One region of the Nocardia otitidiscaviarum genome, then DNA from elsewhere that is predicted to be linked to it. Evidence: riboswitches for the same ligand, from Rfam matches in the RefSeq annotation. Region 1 holds a riboswitch; each other region holds the start of a gene.
The links. A riboswitch is a leader RNA that binds a small molecule or an ion and turns the genes downstream of it on or off. The one in region 1 is predicted to bind cobalamin.

Region 1 (3,272 bases):
AGGCGGTGATGATGCCGACCTGGATCTCCTGCGGACGCGCGACCACGCGCCCGAGCACATCCGCCGCCAGCAGCAGCGTCGGGCCGAGCACCGCGCACCAGGCCAGGATCCAGCGGTAGTCCTGTCCGGCCAGGGCCCGCGCGATATGCGGGATCACCAGGCCGATGAACGCGACGGGTCCGGCGATGGCCACCGCGGCGCCCGCCAGCAGCACCACGGCCGCCGCGCCGACCGCGCGCACCGTGACCAGCCGCGTGCCGAGTGTGCGCGCCATGTCCTCGCCCATGGCGAGCGCGTTGAGCGAGCGCGCCACCGCCACCGCCAGCACGGTCCCGACGGCGATGAACGGCGTTATGGCCCAGACGGATTCGATATCCGCGCGGGTCAGCGAACCCACCACCCAGAACCGGAAGTTGTCGAAGGTGGTGCGGTCCAGCAGCGTGACGGCGGTGGTGATGGAACCGCACAGCGCGGCGCACGCGGCACCGGCCAGGGCCAGCTTCACCGGGGTGGCGCCGCCGAAGCCGAGCGACCCCAGCGTGTAGACGAATACCGCCGCGACGGCCGCACCGAGGAAGGCGAACCACACGACTCCGCCCGGCGCGCTCAGGCCGAGCACGCCCATGGCGATCACGATGGCCAGCGACGCACCCGAATTGATGCCCAGCAGTCCGGGTCCGGCGAGCGGATTGCGGGTCAGCCCCTGCATGACGGCCCCGGCCAGGGCGAGCGCGATACCCGCCAGCAGTCCGGCCACCGTGCGGGGCAGCCGGATGTAGCGCACCACCCGATCCGCGTCGGTGCCCCGGAAGTCGGTGAACGCCGCCGCCACCTGATCGACGGTGATCGGATGCGTCCCGACCCGCAGCGAGGCGAGGCAGACCAGGGCGAGCGCGACGAGGGCCACCGGCATGCCGACGCCGCGCAGACCGCGACTCACCGCCCGAACAGATCGGGGTGGATCAACTCGGCGACCAGTTCGGTCGCGTGGGCGATTCGCACCCCAGCCGCCCGATCGGCGAACAGGAAGGGGTGCACCGCACCCGCGCGCACCGCGGTCAGATTGGCGAAGGCCGGATTGCCGGTGATGGTGTCGGCCTGCGACTGCCCGTCGGCGCGGGTGTAGCCGGCCTCGCAGCACAGGCTGGTCAGAATGATGTCGGGATCGCGGGCGATGATCTCCTCCGCGCCGATCGGCACATTGCGGCGGGCGGTCAGGTCGGCGAAGGCGTTCACCCCGCCCGCGGCCTCGATGATCCGGGTGACGAAGTCGATGCCGCCCGCGACGGTGTAGGAACCGTCGTCCTTGGGCGTCACCACCGCGACCCGGGGGCGTTCGGCTCCCGCGACCGTCGCGCGCACCGCCTCGATCCGGTCGCGCAGATCGGTCGCCACCTGCTCGGCGCGTTCGGGCACACCCCATAGTGCGCCGAGATCGCGCAGATCCGCGTACACGTTGTCGAATCGCACCGTCGCCGGGTCGATGGCCTCGTCCGCCAGTCCGTCGGCGCTCGGGCACAGCGGACTCAGCACCCAGGTGCGCACCCCGAGTTCGTGCAGGCTGGCGCGGGTGCCGACGCTGGCCTGAGCGGATTTCGCGAACACCCCGTTGTAGCCGGAGAGCACGAAATCGGGCTGCTGGGACAGCAATTCGTCCCGGCTCGGCAGCTTCTCGACGTACGGGACGCTCGCCTGCGCGTCCCGGTATTCGGGCAGCACCGCCGCGTCCAGGAAGGCCGTCCCGACCAGGCGGTCGGTGACCCCGAGGGCGTGCGCGATCTCGATGGACGGCTGATAGGCGGCATAGATGCGCTGCGGCGGCGCATCGACGCCGATATCGATACCGCAGTTGACGCGCGTGACGGCGGCGTCGCCGACAGCGGTGTCGGCCGCGGGCGCACACCCGGCGAGCGCGACGGCACCGGCGAGCAACGCGCCGATCCGCAGGCGCGCGGAAACAAACGTGGTCAAGACGACCGCCTTCCAGGTCCTCGTGGAACGGGCACTACAGCGCCGTGGCCGGTCTCCTGGCTGACGGGTGTCGCGCGGCGAATCCACCTTCCCAGGGCAGGGCCCCAGTGGCTCCGGACGACCTTGTCGCCCGGAACGATTCGTCGCTCCCGATCACAGTGGCGAGGGCCGCACCGGTTCCACACCGGTTTCCCGAACACCACGGCCCGGCGAATGTAGCAGAGTTCGCGAACCGGGCATCCGCGCTCGTAGCCGGAGGTGCGGCCGGCGAACCGCCGGTATGCCGCCGGTATGCTCGACTCGGCCGACGTGAGGAGATGAATCCATGTGCTACCCGGTGCCGTGCGAGACGTGTGGCAAGACGACGTGGGCCGGCTGCGGCGAACACGTCGACGAGGTGCGCGCCCAGGTCGCCGAAATTCAGTGGTGCGACGGCCACCCGCGGTAGTAGACCGGACGGCATGCATGATGCCGCCCCGACAGCCGACGACACCGCCATAGCCGACGACACCGCCATCGCCGATGACACCGCGATAGCCGACAATCGGGCGAACTGGGACGACCGCGCCGACGTGCACGCGCGCTCGGGCATGTACGACGTGGACGGATTCCTGAACGAACCGACCCGCATCTCGACGGTGGTGCGCAACGATCTGTCCGTCCTGGCCCCGCACCTCCCGGACACCGGCATCCGGGATCGGTCGCTGCTGCACCTGCAATGCCATATCGGCACCGATACCGTCTCCTGGGCGCGGCTCGGGGCGGTCGACGTCCACGGTCTGGATCTGTCGCCGAACTCGCTGCGCCACGCCGCCCGCATCGCGGCGGCGGACGGGCGCGAGATCACCTGGGTGGAGGGCGACGCGCGATTCGCCTCCGCACTGCTCGACCGGCGCTTCAGCACCATCGTGACCAGCGCCGGAACCATCGTGTGGCTGCCGGAGCTCGACGCGTGGGCGCAATCCGTCCACGATCTGCTGGAACCGGGCGGGGTGTTCCTCATCCGCGACGACCATCCGCTGCTCGGGGCGCTCGGCTTCGAACCCTGGGAGATCAGCGAGGACTATCTGTCCGGCGGCGGCGTACAGACCTACACCGATTCGGGCAGCTACACACCGGGTTCGGCGGGGCAGATCGCGCACGCGACCAACCACGAGTGGCGGCACGACCTCCAGGAGATCGTCACGGTCCTGCTGGACGCCGGGCTCGTGACGGAGTCGCTGCGCGAACTGCCGTACATGGACTGGCACGCCTTCCCGGAACTCGTCGCCTGCCCGGAAGGCTGGACGCTGCCCGCGGGC
Region 2 (3,272 bases), 900 kb from region 1:
ATCGCGCGGATGCCCGACGGCCGCAACTACCTGTGGCTGGCCCGCACCACCGACGAGAAGACGCCCGGATACCTCTCCGCGAAAAGGGATTTCGCCATCGGGCTGGGCTGCGATCTGGCGTACGCGGACAAGCTCGTCTACTCCCACGCGCTGCCGGTGGACGATCCGAGCGCGGCCGTGCCGATCGGCGCGGGCTGCAAGGTCTGCGAGCGCACCGACTGCGCCCAGCGCGCCTTCCCGCAGTTGGGCCGCCCGATCCGGGTGGACGACAACAGCTCGCAGCACATTCCGTACGTGCCGTCCACCGCCGGGTGATCAGCGGACCGGTGGACGATCAGGCGCTCAGTGGGGCGGCGGTGACCTCGTAGCCCAGATTCGTCAGCACCTCGGTGGTGGCCTTGGCGAAGTTGAGGGTGATGAAGTGCAGGCAGGGTGCGCCCTCGTCGATGAGGCGCTGCGCCATCTCGGTGGCGATCTCGATGCCGACCCTGCGGACGGCGGCGCGGTTCTCCTCGGGGCCGTCGCCCGCGGCCCGGCGCAGCCGGTCCAGGACGGCCGCGGGCAGCGCGCGGCCACTGAGTTCCTCGGCGCGCGCGACGGTGCGCATGGAGGTGATCGGCATCAGCTCCGGAATGATCGGCTTCGCGCCCTGTATGGGATCGGCCGCCAGCACCCGATCCCGCAGGCGCAGATAGTGTTCGACGTCGAAGAACATCTGAGTGATCGAGTAATCCGCGCCCGCACGCAGTTTCGCGGCCAGGAAGGCGGTGTCGGTGTCCAGGTCGGGGGAGCGGTGGTGCCCCTGCGGGAAGGATGCGACGCCGACGTGGAAGTCACCGAGATCGCGCACGATGCGCACCAACTCCTCGGCGTACTCGACGCCGTCGGGATGGCGGTGCCACGCGCCGAGCGGGTCGCCGGGCGGATCTCCGCGCAGCACCAGGATATTGCGGATTCCGCAATCGGCGTACGAGCCGACCAGCGCGCGCAGTTCGGCGACGCTGTGGCCGACCGCGGTCAGGTGCGCCACCGGCAGCAGGGTGGTCTGCTGGGCCAACTGGCCGGTGATGCGCGCGGTGCGGTCCTTGGTGGAGCCACCGGCACCGTAGGTCATCGACACGAAAGCCGGGTGCATCCGCTCGAATTCGCGCACCGCCCGCCACAGCCGGGCCTCGCCAGCGGCGTCGCGGGGCGGATTGAACTCGACGGAGAAGGGCACCCGCGGTCCGGCGGCGTGTCGCCGCAGACTCTGCACGACCGAGGGAACGCCGGACGCGGTCGGCGATATCCGGGCCGGACGCCCCACGCCCGAGAGCCCCGATTCGGAGGGAGAATACATAGTCGCCTCGTGAAGTAGACAGCCGATGGCCGTCACCCACACCGAACGCACGCCAGCGGAGCCCCTGCAACATCATCCCGTGCCCGGGTCCCACTCGGCGTAGCGCCCGATCCACGAGGCGACGGCCGCCGGATACGGCGTACCCGGCACAACCGGCAGGTCTTCGGACTCGTGGGCACCGACCCCACCCGGGTCGACCCCGACGTCGGAATCCGGGGCTGGTCCTACCGGCCGTCGCTTCCCGGACTCGCGCCCAGTGCCCATGACGACCGTCGTTCCCACTCACCGCTGCGGGACAGTCCCGGACTCCCACCGGGTTCCCTCTTCACCTCGGTCCGTGCGAAACACGTCCCGGGCTCGACGCCATCGGGCGGATAAGGGGCTCCTCGACTCCGCCTCCGGCGAACCAGCTGCGACCGTGAATATAGCGCACTTCCGCAGGTGGAACCGCGTGGGCCGGATGGAATCGCGCGGAGGCGCGTCAGTGCGCGCCCCAGTGCTGTTCCATGAGCACGCCCTTGGCGGCCAGCCAGGAGACCGGGTCGATCTTGTTGCCGTGCTGGTCCCAGATCTCCAGGTGCAGGTGGGGGCCGGTGGACTGGCCGCGGTTGCCGACGGTGGCGATCACGTCGCCCGCGTTCACCCGCTGGCCCTCGGCAACGTAGATGTCGTTGACGTGGCCGTAGACGGCGGTGGTGCCGTCGTCCTGGAGCACGCGCACCCAGAGTCCGAAGCCGTCGGCCGGTCCGGCCTCCACGACGGTGCCGCCCAGCGCCGAGTGGATCGGTGTCCCCAGTGCGTCGGCGATATCGACGCCGTAGTGGAACGCGCCCCAGCGGCTGCCGAATCCGGAGCTGATCTGGCCGCCCACCGGCAGGACGGCGGGAGCGGCGATGAACGGCGCGGGTGCGGGCGCGGCGGGGGCGAACTGCTGCTGGAGCTGTTTGATGGTCTGCTCGGCCTGCGCCAGCGGTGCGGCGATCTCGGCCGGGAGCCCGGCCAGGCCGAAGGGCGCGGCCGGCGGCGCCGGAGCGGGTTGCGCGGGCGGGGCGATCTCTCTCGGGGTGGGCGGCATCTGGTTCGTCACCGCGGCGACGGTGGCGTCCACCGCGGCCTGTAGCAGCTCGGGTGCGGACTGGATGTCCAGCGGCACCGGATCTGCGACCGGATCGGCCTCGTCGACGGGCGTCGGAGGAGCGGCGACCGCGGCGGCCGGAGCCAGCTGGGCGACCGTGGTGAGCAGCGCTCCCGCCGCCACCGCCACACCCGCGACGGCCCTGACATATCCGCCCGAACCGGGGTCGGCGCGATGACTGGTGGATGTTCCGCCCTCGACCGCACCGAGCAGGTCCTGGACGGAAAGGGAACCGGAGGTCTCTCGATGCAGCGACACAGCACGTCCTCGGTAGATCAGCGACAGCGCCCGAACTCCGGAGTCACCGACGCTGGCGGTCCGGTGTGGGAACGTGTCGAAAACTGTACCCACGCGTGACCGTTCTGTCGCCGTTTCTCGATGTTTCCCTCCACGATGCTTCCGCCGAACCTCCGCGCATGAACCGCCGCGACGGTGGTAGTTCCGTCCGCGAGGGCGCGAGAGATCGATCCCGCCGCGCCTGCGAAATCCCGGATAACGAGCAAAGGAGCATCATCATGACGGTCACGATTCCTCGCGCCGCCGACGGCCTGCGCCGATTCTCGTTCGGCGTGGTGCTCGCCGCCGCCGCGCTCGGCGCGGCAGCCGCACCCGCCGCCGCGGTGCCCGCGGTGCAGCCCGCGGTCAGCGATCAGGAGGCGCTGCGGGCCGCCCAGGACGCGCTGATGGGCGCGACCGTGCAGTCCATCGAACTGGAGATGGCCGACGGAACGCCGACGTGGGAGGTCGACGTGGCGACCCGCACCGGCGCCGAATACGAGGTGCAGATCGACGCGACCA
Region 3 (3,272 bases), 2.4 Mb from region 1:
GGCGGTGAGATCGCCCCTGGTGTACGCGGCGCGTGCCTTGCGGATCTCCGGCGTCTGCGGGAACGAGCCGATGGTGGTGGTCGGCAGCAGTGGCAGGTTCAGCCGATCCCGTTGCAGCGCGGCTCGATCCGCCGCCGGCGCGCGCCGGGTCGCCTCGGCTCCCAGTGCCGCCAGCCGCGCCCGCACGGTGTCGTTGCGCAGCCGCGGGTCGGCGGCCCGATTCGCCAACGCCGCACGGGCGGAAGCCAATTCGGCGGCGACCTCGTCGGTGCCCCGGTGCAGGGCGGTGGCCAGCATCCGCACCTCGGCGACCTTCTCGTCACCGAACGCGAGCCAGGAACGCAGCGCCTCGTCGAGTCCGGGCTCCGCCGTCAGCGTGTACGGCACGTGCAGCAGCGAGCAGGAGGTCGACACCACCAGCGCGCCGGTACTGCCGAGCAGGGTGGCGAGGGTGGACAGCGCCCGGTCGGGATCGGTGCGCCAGATATTGCGTCCGTCGACAACACCGGCCACCACGAGCTTGTCGCGCAGCGGCCGCACCGCGGCCACGTCCTCGACGGTGGTCCCGGCGGTGAAATCCAGGGCGATCGCCTCGACCGGGGTGGAGGCCAGCACCGGCAGTGCGGCGTCCGGATGCCCGAAGTAGGTGGCGACCAGGACGGCCGGGCGGTCGGTCGCGGACGCGAGGTCGCTGTAGACGGTGCCGACCAGGGCGAGTTCATCGGCGGTGAGATCGGTCACCAGCACCGGTTCGTCGATCTGCACCCACTCCGCACCCGCGGCGGCCAGGCGGCTCAGCAGGTCGCGGTACAGCGGCAGCAGTTCGGTCAGGCGCGACAGCGGTTCCGCGCCCACACCCTTGGCCAGTTTCAGGAAGGTCAGCGGACCGATGACCACCGGCCGTGCGGGAATGCCGAGTTCCCGCGCCTCGGCCAGCTCACCCAGCAGTTTGTCCGGGTGCAGGGCGAAGCGGGTCTCCGGGCCGATCTCCGGGACCAGATAGTGGTAGTTGGTGTCGAACCACTTGGTCATCTCCAACGGCGCGACCGCGTCGGTGCCGCGCGCCGCCGCGAAATAGCGGTCCAGCGGATCGGCGATCTCGGCCACCCGCGGCGGCAGCGCGCCGAGCAGGACCGCGGTGTCCAACATCTGGTCGTAGTAGGAGAAGGTGCCGACCGGGATCGAATCCAGTCCCGCGGCGTGCAGCGCGGTCAGCTGCGAGTCCCGCAGCCTCCGCCCGACGGCGTGCAGCGCGTCGGCGTCGATGCGCCCGGCCCAGTAGGACTCGGTCGCCTTCTTCAACTCCCGATTCGGCCCGATGCGCGGAATGCCGAGCACCGTGGCGGTGAAGGAGGTCGGTGTATTGGTCACGGATATTTCTCCAGTGTTCCAGAGCCACTGGCCACCACCGCGGGCGCGAACAGCCGTGCCACGCGCACACCGAACGGCATGCGAATACGCACATGCGGTCCATCGCCCAATCCACGAGGCGGAGGCCGCCGGGTACGGCGTACCCGGCACAGTCGGCAGGTCTTCGGACTCACGGGCTCCGGCCGAATGGCCGACCTACTGGCCGTCGCTTCCCAGGTGTGGCACCCAGTGCGTGGTACGGCGGTCGTTCCCGTTTACCGCTGCGGGACAGTCCCGGATTCTCACCGGGTTCCCTCTCACCGGAAGAACTCACCCGTGGTGAGCTTCCGGTTTCGACGCCGACTGGGGGCTCCCGTCCGGCGAACCGATTGCGCTGCCGAGCATATCGCCGCGCCGGCGGCTCCGGCGACGGGGCCGGAGCCGGGCCGGTGTGTATCGTCCGGATGAACACATCTTCGCAACCTGGCTAACGTCGGTTGTGAAGATTCCTGCGAACCCGACATCGTGACCGAAGGGTGTCCGGGGAGCAGGTACCTTAGGCGGATGTTCTCCAAAGTCCTGGTCGCCAACCGCGGCGAGATCGCCATTCGCGCCTTCCGCGCGGCATACGAACTCGGCATCGGCACGGTCGCCGTCTTTCCCCATGAGGACCGCAATTCGGTCCACCGGCTGAAGGCGGACGAGGCGTATCAGATCGGCACGCCCGGACATCCGGTACGCGCGTACCTGTCGATCGAGGAAATTCTCGAGGCTGCGAAGACCTCGGGCGCCGACGCGGTCTACCCCGGTTACGGTTTTCTTTCCGAGAATCCCGACCTCGCGGCGGCGTGCGCCCGCGAGGGGATCACCTTCATCGGCCCGTCCGCGCAGGTGTTGGAGCTGACCGGGAACAAGGCCCGCGCGATCGCCGCGGCCAAGGCCGCCGGGCTGCCGGTGCTGACCTCCAGCGCACCCTCCGCCGACGTGGACGAGCTGCTGGCGGCCGCCGAGACCATGGACTTCCCCGTGTTCGTCAAGGCCGTGGCCGGTGGCGGCGGCCGCGGTATGCGCAAGGTCGACGACCGCGCCCTACTGCGCGAGGCGGTGGAGGCGGCCATGCGCGAGGCCGAATCCGCCTTCGGTGACGCGACGGTGTTCCTGGAGCAGGCGGTGGTCAACCCCCGCCACATCGAGGTGCAGATCCTCGCCGACTCGCACGGCGACGTGATCCACCTCTACGAACGCGACTGCTCGCTGCAACGGCGGCATCAGAAGGTGATCGAACTCGCGCCCGCCCCGAATCTGGATCCGGCCGTGCGCGACCGGATCTGCGCCGACGCGGTGGCCTTCGCCCGCCAGATCGGCTACAGCTGCGCGGGCACGGTGGAGTTCCTGCTCGACGAGCGCGGCCGGCACGTGTTCATCGAGATGAACCCGCGCATCCAGGTCGAGCACACGGTGACCGAGGAGATCACCGATGTGGACCTGGTGCAGGCGCAGCTGCGCATCGCCGCCGGGGAGTCCCTGGCGGATCTGGGGCTGCGGCAGGAGTCGATCACGATCCGGGGCGCGGCACTGCAGTGCCGCATCACCACCGAGGATCCGGCCAACGGGTTCCGGCCCGACACCGGCCGCATCACCGGCTACCGGTCGCCGGGCGGGGCGGGCGTGCGGCTGGACGGCGGCGCGAACGTGGGCGCCGAGGTCGGCGCGTACTTCGACTCCATGCTGGTCAAACTCACCTGCCGCGGCCGTGACTTCGCCACCGCGGTGGCGCGCGCCCGCCGGGCGGTGGCCGAGTTCCGCATTCGCGGCGTCACGACCAATATCCCGTTCCTGATGGCGGTGCTCGACGATCCGGAGTTCCGGGCCGGACGGGTCACCACCTCGTTCATCGACCAGCGGCCGGAACTGCTCACCCA

Region 2: another riboswitch for cobalamin. It lies ahead of FOH10_RS14780 (methylenetetrahydrofolate reductase); the one in region 1 lies ahead of FOH10_RS10560 (ABC transporter substrate-binding protein).
Region 3: another riboswitch for cobalamin. It lies ahead of metE (5-methyltetrahydropteroyltriglutamate--homocysteine S-methyltransferase); the one in region 1 lies ahead of FOH10_RS10560 (ABC transporter substrate-binding protein).

Annotation. Positions count from the first base shown of each region.
Region 1 is NZ_CP041695.1:2,434,133-2,437,404, forward strand. Features, by position in the region: gene FOH10_RS10555 (FecCD family ABC transporter permease) at 1-940, opposite strand, end outside; gene FOH10_RS10560 (ABC transporter substrate-binding protein) at 937-1,971, opposite strand; cobalamin riboswitch at 2,001-2,190, opposite strand; gene FOH10_RS10565 (class I SAM-dependent methyltransferase) at 2,433-3,272, shown strand, end outside.
Region 2 is NZ_CP041695.1:3,336,005-3,339,276, reverse strand. Features, by position in the region: gene FOH10_RS14785 (short-chain fatty acyl-CoA regulator family protein) at 1-315, shown strand, start outside; gene FOH10_RS14780 (methylenetetrahydrofolate reductase) at 335-1,339, opposite strand; cobalamin riboswitch at 1,495-1,687, opposite strand; gene FOH10_RS14775 (M23 family metallopeptidase) at 1,821-2,732, opposite strand; gene FOH10_RS34810 (PepSY domain-containing protein) at 2,990-3,272, shown strand, end outside.
Region 3 is NZ_CP041695.1:4,818,446-4,821,717, reverse strand. Features, by position in the region: gene metE (5-methyltetrahydropteroyltriglutamate--homocysteine S-methyltransferase) at 1-1,371, opposite strand, end outside; cobalamin riboswitch at 1,509-1,717, opposite strand; gene FOH10_RS21570 (pyruvate carboxylase) at 1,915-3,272, shown strand, end outside.